Regions from separate parts of the Marinibacterium sp. SX1 genome, predicted to be linked through region 2. Evidence: riboswitches for the same ligand, from Rfam matches in the RefSeq annotation. Region 2 holds a riboswitch; each other region holds the start of a gene.
The links. A riboswitch is a leader RNA that binds a small molecule or an ion and turns the genes downstream of it on or off. The one in region 2 is predicted to bind cobalamin.

Region 1 (3,269 bases), on a different replicon from region 2:
CGCCCCGCGATCGGGTTGGCGCGGTTCACCGTGTCTTCGAACATGATGTAGGGATAGCCGCTTTCGAACTGGATCTCGGCCAGCGTCTGGAAGAACGCCCGCGCGTTGATCTTCTTCTTGCGGATCCGCTTGTCGTCGACCATCTCGTCGTATTTCTCGGTCACCGCGATGTCCGAGAACGGCACGCCATAGACCTTTTCCACGTCATGCGGCGAGAACAGGTACATGTCCTCGTTTTTCTTGGCGAGCTCAAAGGTCACATCCGGGATCACCACGCCGAGGCTCAGCGTCTTGATGCGGATCTTCTCGTCGGCATTCTCGCGCTTGGTGTCGAGGAACCGCAGGATGTCCGGGTGGTGGGCGTTCAGGTACACCGCCCCGGCGCCCTGACGCGCACCCAGCTGGTTGGCATAGGAAAAGCTGTCTTCGAGCAGTTTCATCACCGGGATCACGCCCGAGGATTGGTTCTCGATCCCCTTGATGGGGGCGCCGTGCTCGCGGATGTTGGTCAGCATCAGGGCCACGCCGCCGCCGCGTTTGCTGAGCTGCAGGGCCGAGTTGATGCCCCGCCCGATGCTCTCCATGTTGTCTTCCAGCCGCAGCAGGAAACACGAGATCAGCTCGCCGCGCGAGGCCTTGCCGGCGTTCAGGAAGGTCGGCGTGGCGGGCTGGAAGCGGCCGGAGATGATCTCTTCCATGTAGGCCATCGCCTGCGCCTCGTCGCCGCGCGCCAGTGCGAGCGAGACCATGACGACACGGTCTTCATAGCGTTCGAGATAGCGCTGCCCGTCGCGGGTCTTGAGCGTGTAGGAGGTGTAATACTTGAACGCGCCGAGGAAGGTCGGGAAGCGGAACTTGCGGGCATAGGCCGCGTCCCAGATCTTGCGCTGGAAGTTGCGCGAGTACTGGTCAAGGACCTCGGCCTCGTAATAGCCCTCTTCGACCAGGTAACCGAGCTTTTCGTCCAGCGAATGGAAGAACACGGTGTTCTGGTTCACGTGCTGCAGGAAATACTGCCGCGCGGCCATGCGGTCGGCGTCGAACCGGATGCGCCCCTCGTCGTCGTAGAGGTTCAGCATGGCGTTGAGCGCGTGGTAGTCGAGCCCCGACGCCGATGCGTCGTCCTTCAGGCCGTGGTCAAGCATTGCGTCCTCCAGAACGTCTGCAATCCCGCACGCAGGCGGGTGATGTCGGTGTCGGTACCGGCCAGCTCGAACCGGTACAGCATGGGCACGTCGCACTTGCGGGCAATGACCTCGCCCGCAAGCCCGTAGGTGGCGCCGAAATTGCGGTTGCCGCCGGCGATGACCCCGCGCAGCAGGCGGCGGCGGGCCGGATCGTTGAGGAACTGGATCACCTGTTTCGCCACCGCGCCGCGGCCCTGGCCGTCGGCATAGGTGGGCGTGATCAGCACAAAGGGGTCGGCAGGGGCGGGCATCGGGTCGCCCTCGTCCAGGGGGATCCGGTCGGCCGGCAGGCCAAGCGCCTGCACGAACCGCGCCGTGTTCCCCGACCGCGAGGAATAATAGACCAGCCCGCCCAAGGGATCAGGCCAGCCGGCCGATCAGGTCGGGGCGGAACCCGGCCCAGTGGTCTTCGCCGGCGATCACGACGGGCGCCTGGCGATAGCCCAGCTCGGTCACGCGGGTCATCGCGGCATCGTCCTGGGTCAGGTCGATGACCTCGAAATCGAGGCCCCGTGCTTCGAGCGCGCGCGTGGTGGCCGTGCACTGAACGCAGGCCGGTTTCGAATAGACGGTGATGGTCATCCCATGTCCCTTCTGGGCCGGCTCGGGGCACGGGGGACACGCAAGGCAACGGCAAGCCCGGGGCCGGCCGTCCTGTCACGCATCCCGCGGCCCTCCGCCGACGGTCGTCGTTGTCCTCGCCCTGGCAGGTTTCCTGACTTGCGGCTCGGCGCTCGGCTGGCCTTCCCGGGGGGTGCCGGTGGCATGTCAGCGTCGCTTGCCGCTTACAGTTGCGGGGGCAGTACCGGCTTGGGCTGTCCGGACCTGATCCATCGGGCCGCACCGGTTTCCCTCTTAGCCCGAGACGTGAATCACGGGCACCAAAGCAACTCTATATTGGGGTTTGCGGGGTGGGGATGTCAATATGTAGTTGTCGGTGAATGGGCCGTCCCGTGGCCCTATCGCCTGATCTGCGGCAATGGTGCTCACGCCGCCGATGCAAGGCATGGCCCGGCCCGGGGCCGTGTCCGGCCGGGCCGGCAGGCTGCCCGAATGCGCGAAGCAGGCGCGGGATGCAACCCTTTCCGGCCGCGTGGAACCGGCGAAAGCCATGGCGCGCGGAATGACCGCGGGGAAAGCCGGCGGAACGGGCATCGGGGGGAATTGACCCGGTTTTGCCGGACCAGTAAGAGATACGTTATAACATATCATCACAGGCCCGCGAGGTGTCCCCGTGGTTGCCGGTTCCAGGGCCGGCCCATCCGGCGCCAGCCCCGCCAATCCCCTTGCCCCGTTCCCCGGGGCCGTCGAAAAGGACACGCCCCATGATCCGATCGCTCCTGGCCACAAGCGCCGCCCTTGCCCTGCTGGCCGGCCCGCTGACCGCCCAGCCCGACGACACGCTCGACGTGGTCGCCCAGTTCGAGATCCAGTCGCCCGAACCCTCGACCAGCGGTTACATCTTCACCCGCATGGGCATCGCCGAAACCCTGGTGAACGCCGATTCCCAGGGCAACCTGACCCCCGGCCTGGCCACCGGCTGGCAGGTGTCAGCAGACGGGCTGACCTGGTCCTTCACATTGCGCGACGGGGTTGTCTTTCACGACGGCACGCCGATGACCGCCGACACCGTGCTGAACGCGCTGGAGATCGCCCGCGCCAAGCCCGGCCCGCTGAACGACCTGCCGATCACCGGCATCGCGGCGGGCGACGGCACGATCGACGTCACCCTGTCCGAACCGCTGGCCGCCTTCCCGGCCTACCTGGCCTATTTCCGCTACCAGATCCTGGCGCCGGACTCCTACGGCCCAGATGGCGCGGGCGTGGCGGTGATCGGCACCGGGCCCTATCGGATCACCGCGATGGAGCCGCCGCTCAGCCTGGATGCCACGGCATTCGACGGCTATTGGGGCGCCGCGCCGCATATCGCCGACGTGACCTATTCGGGGGTCAGCCGGGTCGAGACCCGCGCGTTGATGGCGGAATCGGGCGAGGCAGAGTTCGTCTTCGGCCTCGACCCGGCCAGCGTCACGCGGCTGGGCCGGCTGGACGATGTCGAGGTGCTGTCGGTTGCCATCCCCC
Region 2 (3,269 bases):
AAAGGCGCATCGGCTTGCCCGTCACCGCCGCATAGCCCTTGACCCGAAGGATGTTCTGCTCGGCCGCCAGCCGCTCGATCCGGGCCACCAGCGTCGCCGGGTCGTCCAGCTCGGGCAGCTCGACCACGATCGAATCGAAATCCTCGTGGTCATGTTCGGGCACCCCGTCGTGATGGCTGGGCCGTGCGTCCAGATCGTCTTCGGCCGCCGCTTCCAGCCCCAGGATCACCCGCGGATCGACCGCACCCTCGGCCACCTCGACCACCGGCAGCACCCGCGGCGCCTCGGCCGCGATCACCGCCCGGGCCTTTTCGATGCCCTCGGGCCCGGCCAGGTCGGGCTTGGTCAGCAGCACGATGTCGGCACAGGCGATCTGGTCTTCAAAGACTTCGGACAGCGGGGTTTCGTGGTCGATGCTGTCATCGGCCAGCCGCTGGGCATCCACCGCCGCCACGTCGGGGGCAAAGCGCCCGGCCGCCACGGCCTCGGCATCGGCCAGGGCGATCACCCCGTCCACGGTCACCCGCGACTTGATCGCCGGCCAGTCGAAGGCCTTGAGCAGCGGTTTCGGCAGGGCCAGGCCGCTGGTTTCGATCAGGATGTGCTCGGGCGCCGGATCCAGCGCCATCAGCGCCTCGATCGTCGGGATGAAATCATCGGCCACGGTGCAGCAGATGCAGCCGTTGGCCAGCTCCAGGATGTTCTCGGCCGGGCATTCCGGGATGGCGCAGCCCTTCAGGATCTCGCCGTCGACACCGACATCGCCGAACTCGTTGACCACCACGGCCAGCCGCTTGCCGCCCGGGTTCTGCATCAGGTGGCGGATCAGCGTGGTCTTGCCGGATCCGAGGAAGCCCGTGACGATCGTGACGGGCAGTTTCTCAAGGGTGGTCGTGCTCATTCGGGCAGCTCCAGGGGGGGAATGCGGGCAATGCAGTTCTTGCGGAAGTGGACCGGCCGGTCGCGCCAGGGCACCAGGCCGTTTTCGGTTTCGAGATAGCGGCTCGCGCCGTCGACGATCACCCCGACCGAGGCGTCGCCGGCATCGAGGTTGCCATAGACATAGGTCCAGCGTTTCGGCCCGCCGCGCAGGGCGACGGAACAGCCGTGGTCGCAGTTCGACAGGCAATCGACGGCCTTCAGCCGCACGCCGTCGGGCAGGCCGGCCTGTTGCAACGCCGCATGCAGCCGGACCCCGGGGCGGTCGGCATCGTCCTCGATGGCCAGGCCCATCCGGCATTTCGTGCAGATCAGCAGATCCACCGGGTCGGGGGTGTCCGGGGTGGCACTGTCGTCCATCGCGTCCTCGCAGCATTGCGGGGGGGCAGGGCCGGGACCGCTGGCAAGCAAGCCCGCCACCGGCACACCCCGTCCGGTTACGTCGTTCCTTGCTGGCAGGTCTCCCGGCTTGCGGATGCCAGGGGCGCCTTGTCGGCACATCCCTGCCGGTCAGCCTGCCTTCCCGATCTCTCAGTGGCATTCGGCCGACCTCTCCGGTCACGGTCGCGGGGGCGGCTGCGCTTCGGAACGGGCCTCACGGCCGTGCCCCTATCGCATTCCCTTTTCACCTGTCCTAAGACAGGCACCAGCAGGGCGCGACCTTTAAGGGGTGCCCGGAACTTGTCAAGCGGCGGAGCGGAGGCAGCGGTCATGGCAACGCGGAACGACGGGCCGGAACAGGCCGTTTCGGCGGGCGGACCGGCGGGGGGACAGTCGGGGGCGCAGGCAGGCGCAGGCGCGGGGACCGAGGCCGAAGCAGAGGCGGGCGCGCAGGCCGTGACGCAGACGCGCGCTCGGGCGGAGGGAAGGACCGGGGCAGAGCCGGGCACGCAAGCGGGGGCGAAGACCGAGGCACAGGTTGGGGTGCAGGCAAGGGCAGGGGCACAGGCGGGCGCAGATATGAGCGCGCAGGCACGGGCCGAGGCAGAGCCGGGCGCAGAGGTCGGCGTGAACACGGGCAAACAGGCCGGTACACAGGCAGGTCCGGGCGTCGGACTGGTGGTCTGGGATTTCGACGGCGTGCTCAATGCCAATATCCGCGACGGCCGGTTTGTCTGGGCCGATGACCTTGGCCCCGACCTGGGCATTGATGCCGCGGCCTTTTCGGATTTCGTCTTTGCGTCGGGGCGGATGCGTGATGTCGTCTCGGGGCGGATCGACCTGTTGGACGTTGTCGGGCCCTGGCTGGCCGAGCAGGGTCATGCCATCGCCGCGGCGGATTTCCTCGACTACTGGTGGCGCAAGGACGCCCATCCCGATGCCCAGGTCCTGTCCTGGCTCGATGCGCTGGCGCAGGGCGCCGGCCACGGGGGGACCCTGCGCCAGGTCATCGGCACCAACAACGAAGGCCACCGCGCGGCCTATATCGAAGGCACGATGGGCTTTGCCGGCCGGGTCGAGCGGGTCTTTGCCTCTGGCCGGATGGGCGTGGCCAAGCCCGATGCCGGGTTCTTCGAACAGATCAGCGACTGGGCCGGGCTGGCGCCGGAACACATCCTGCTGATCGACGATACCGCCCGCAATATCGAGGCCGCCCGGGCGCTTGGCTGGCAGGCCTTCCATTTCACCCCGCAGAGCCGGTCCGCCCTGCCGGGGCGGCTGGGGCTGGGCGATGGGGCGGGGCCGGATGATGGGGCGGGGCCGGATATTGGAATGGGGCCGGATATTGGAATGGGGTCGGATATTGGAATGGGGCCGGATAATGGAACCGGGCCGGACGATGAAGAGGGGCCGGGTGGTGGAACAATTTCGCGCCCTGAGGCCGGGCGGGGCAATGGAATGCGGCCGGACGATGTGACAGGGCCGGGCGATCTGTCTGGCGCGGGCCATGGGACCGGTCCGAACGGCGTGACAGGCCGGGGTCACGGCCGGAACGAGGGACAGTGACATGCCGGCGCTGATGATCCAGGGCACCGGGTCCAACGTGGGCAAATCCATGCTGGTCGCCGGGCTGTGCCGGGCGGCCCGGGCGCGGGGCCTGAGCGTGGCGCCCTTCAAGCCGCAGAACATGTCGAACAATGCCGCCGTCACCGCCGATGGGGGCGAGATCGGCCGGGCCCAGGCGCTGCAGGCCCAGGCCTGCGGGCTGGAACCGGTGACCGACATGAACCCGGTGCTGCTGAAGCCCGAAAGTGATGTCGGGGCCCAGGTCGTGGTGCAGGGGCGGCGGCTGACGACCACCCGGGCGGCCGATTACGCCGCGCTCAAGCCCCGGCTGATGGGCGCGGTCCTGGACAGTTTCGGGCGGCTGGCCGCGGCTCATGACCTGG
Region 3 (3,269 bases), 500 kb from region 2:
TGCTGGCCGCGCTGAACGGTAACCAGGGCGGGCTGACCAGCTATTTCAACGCGCTCTACCAGCAGGGCGAGCTGGAAGACGGCCTGGCCCAGACCCTGATCGAAGTGGCCAGCCACGAGGATTACGCCGTGGCGATGAACGGGCTCAGCCCGGAGCTGGCCACCAGCAACGGCGTTGCCCGGCTCTACCGCACGCTGCGCTTTGCCGACGGGCTGTTCAGCTGTCCGCACGAGGGCCAGGGCAATGTCTGGGCCGAGGACGGCCAATGCGCCTATGTGACCCTGGGGGTCAACCGGTTCGAACGCGATGCCACCGGCGGCGCCTCGGGCTTTGACCAGGACGGGCTGCGGATCACGGCCGGGGGGCAGATGCTGCTCGACAACGGTCTCGCCCTGGGCGGGGCGCTGGCCTACGATTCCACCAGCCTGACGACCGATACCGGTGCGACCAGCGAGGGTGATACCTTTTCCGGCGGGCTGTCGGTCAAGCGGTTCGTCGACCGCTGGGAATTCGGCGCGGCGATCCATGCGGGCCATGGCCGTTTCGACAACCGGCGGGTGGCCGGGGCCGATGTGGCCAGCGGTGACCAGGACCAATGGGTGTCGGGCGCCCAGCTGCGCGCGGGCTATACGTTCGACCAGGGCGGCTGGTTCCTCAAGCCGCGGATGGACCTGGGGCTCGCCCATTTCGGCGAGAGTTCCTACACCGAGAGCGGGTCGGGCACGGCGCTGGCCATCGATACGGCGGCCGAGACCTTTGCCTACCTGCGCCCGGGGCTGGAGGTCGGGGGCAGCTTTGTGACGGCACGGGGCACCGAGATCCGGCCCAATGCCGTGCTGGCGGTGACCCAATTCCTGGGCAACACGTCCTTTGACGCAAGCGCGCGGCTGGCCGGGGCGTCGAGCGGGGTGGCTCCGTTCGACTGGCGCAGCGAGATCGACAGCACGCAGTTCGACCTGTCGGCCGGGGTGACCATCCTGGCCGCCGGGGGCGGGTCGTTCGACCTGTCGGCCTTTGGGCACCTGACGGGCAATGAACGCGATTACGGCGGCGCGCTGCGCTGGAACATGCCGTTCTGATCCGAATGAAACGGCCAGCGGGCCCCCATGCGGGGTCCGCTGACGCCTTGGCCGGCATGGCGATGGCGAATGGCCGATGGGGCGGGCAGGAGAAGGCGCGGGGGACAGTCAAAGGGGAATTGACCCGGCCATTTCGGCAAGATAAGTGTTACGTTATAACATATCATTTTGAGCCGCGAGATTCCCACCACCATGCCAGCCCGTGCCCTGCCGCCCAGATCGCTTGCACGTCCCCGGCCCCTGGCCGGGCGGTGCGCGCCTGTCGGTGGGCGGGGGCGAGGCGCCACCGCTTGGCGCTTGACCATTCCGCTGCCGCCCGGTCTAGTGCCGGCGATGGTTTCCCGGGGAGTGCTTTTCCGGGATGAAAAGGGAATACGGTGCGGCCCCCGGGCCAAATCCGTGACTGCCCCCGCAACTGTAGGCGGCGAGCGACCCCGAGAGACCCACTGGCCAGCCATGGCCGGGAAGGCTCGGGCAAGCCGTGACCCGCAAGTCAGGAGACCTGCCATCGTGACATCAACTTTGACCGGGCGGGGTGCCCCGGCAGGAGGTCCGACATGGCAAGACGGCGACAGCCGACAGGTGTGATGGATATCCGGCTCTCCCCGCGGTCGCGCGGAGGGCGCAACGATCATGACCCAAACAATCCCCCGACCACCCGGCCCGGGCCCCGTGTCGCCCGGCGCCCCGCCCGGCTCCTCACCCCGCCCCGCCCCTGAGGCCGCCGCCCTGCGGGCCGAGGGCCTGACCTGGGGGCCGAAACGCGGGCTGACCCTGTTGCAGCCGACCAGCTTCGAGATCGGGGCCGGGCGCATCCTGGCCGTCATCGGGCCCAACGGCGCGGGCAAGTCGACGCTTCTGCGCCTGCTCTATCGTTACCTGCGCCCCCGGGCGGGCCGGGTGCTTCTGGACGGGGGTGACATCTGGGCGCAATCGGCGCGCCAGGTCGCCCGGTCGGTGGCCGTCGTGCTGCAGGAACAGCCGACCGATTTCGCCCTGACCGTGGGGGAGATCGTGGCCCTGGGCCGCACGCCGCACCTGTCGGCCAGCGCCAGCGGCGGCGAGAGGGATGCGGCCATCGTCCGCGACGTGCTGGCCCGGCTGGGCCTGGCGGCCTTTACCCACCGCCTGTTCGGATCGCTCTCGGGTGGCGAACGGCAGCGGGTCATGGTCGCCCGGGCCCTGGCCCAGGAACCGCGCCTGCTGATCCTGGACGAGCCGACCAACCATCTCGACATCCGCCACCAGCTGGAACTGCTGGCGCTGCTGCGCGGCCTGGGCCCGACCATCGTGACCAGCCTGCATGACATCAACCTGGCGGCCGACCTGGCCGACGAGGTGCTGCTGCTGGCCGGCGGCCGGATGCTGGCCTGTGGCCGGCCCGACACCGTGCTGACCGAAGACCTGATCGCCCGGGCCTTCGGCGTGCGCGTGCAGCGCCGGTCGCTCGACCCGGGTGGCAAAGCCCACCTGACCTTCCATCTCTGATTGCGAAAGACCCGATCCATGAAACACCTGATCACCACGCTGGCGCTCTGTGCCGCCGCGCCGGCCCTGGCCGACCCCGTCACCGTCCAGAGCTGCGACCGCCAGGTCACCTTTGACGCGCCGCCCGCCGCCGCCGTGTCGAACGACGTCAACCTGACCGAGATGATGCTGGCCCTGGATCTGACCGACCGCATGGTCGGCTTTACCGGCATCAACGGCTGGAACAAGATCGACGAGGACATGCGCGCGGGCATCGGCGCGCTGCCCGAACTGGCCGAGAAATACCCGTCCAAGGAGGTGCTGGTCGGCGCCGGGGCCGATTTCTACTTTGCCGGCTGGAACTACGGCATGCGTGTCGGCGGCGAGGTCACGCCCGAGACGCTGGCCCCCTTCGGCATCCAGGTCTACGAGCTGACCGAAAGTTGCACCCATATCATGGACAAGCCCGCGGCCAGCATGGACGACATGTACAACGACCTGCTGAACCTCGGCGCGATTTTCGGCGTGCCGGACCGGGCGCAGGCGCTGGTCGATGGCTACAGGGCAGAGCTGGCGGCCTACCTGGCCGAGCTGCCGGCGCTGGACCACGCGCCGCGTGTTTTCGTCTATGACAGCGGCGAGGAAACGCCTTTCACCGCCGGGCGCTATGCCATGCCCAACGCGCTGATCGAAGCGGCGGGAGGCACCAACATCATGAATGAT

Region 1: another riboswitch for cobalamin. It lies ahead of nrdH (glutaredoxin-like protein NrdH); the one in region 2 lies ahead of ACK3BB_RS07530 (DUF1636 family protein).
Region 3: another riboswitch for cobalamin. It lies ahead of ACK3BB_RS05465 (ABC transporter ATP-binding protein); the one in region 2 lies ahead of ACK3BB_RS07530 (DUF1636 family protein).

What each region holds. Positions count from the first base shown of each region.
Region 1 covers NZ_CP177148.1:88,369-91,637, forward strand. The annotation lists gene nrdE (class 1b ribonucleoside-diphosphate reductase subunit alpha) at 1-1,145, opposite strand, end outside; gene nrdI (class Ib ribonucleoside-diphosphate reductase assembly flavoprotein NrdI) at 1,127-1,543, opposite strand; gene nrdH (glutaredoxin-like protein NrdH) at 1,548-1,769, opposite strand; cobalamin riboswitch at 1,876-2,088, opposite strand; gene ACK3BB_RS24845 (ABC transporter substrate-binding protein) at 2,513-3,269, shown strand, end outside.
Region 2 covers NZ_CP177144.1:1,706,211-1,709,479, forward strand. The annotation lists gene cobW (cobalamin biosynthesis protein CobW) at 1-901, opposite strand, end outside; gene ACK3BB_RS07530 (DUF1636 family protein) at 898-1,299, opposite strand; cobalamin riboswitch at 1,377-1,605, opposite strand; gene ACK3BB_RS07535 (HAD family hydrolase) at 1,900-2,886, shown strand; gene ACK3BB_RS07540 (cobyric acid synthase) at 2,888-3,269, shown strand, end outside.
Region 3 covers NZ_CP177144.1:1,202,446-1,205,714, forward strand. The annotation lists gene ACK3BB_RS05460 (hypothetical protein) at 1-1,079, shown strand, start outside; cobalamin riboswitch at 1,397-1,603, shown strand; gene ACK3BB_RS05465 (ABC transporter ATP-binding protein) at 1,713-2,567, shown strand; gene ACK3BB_RS05470 (ABC transporter substrate-binding protein) at 2,586-3,269, shown strand, end outside.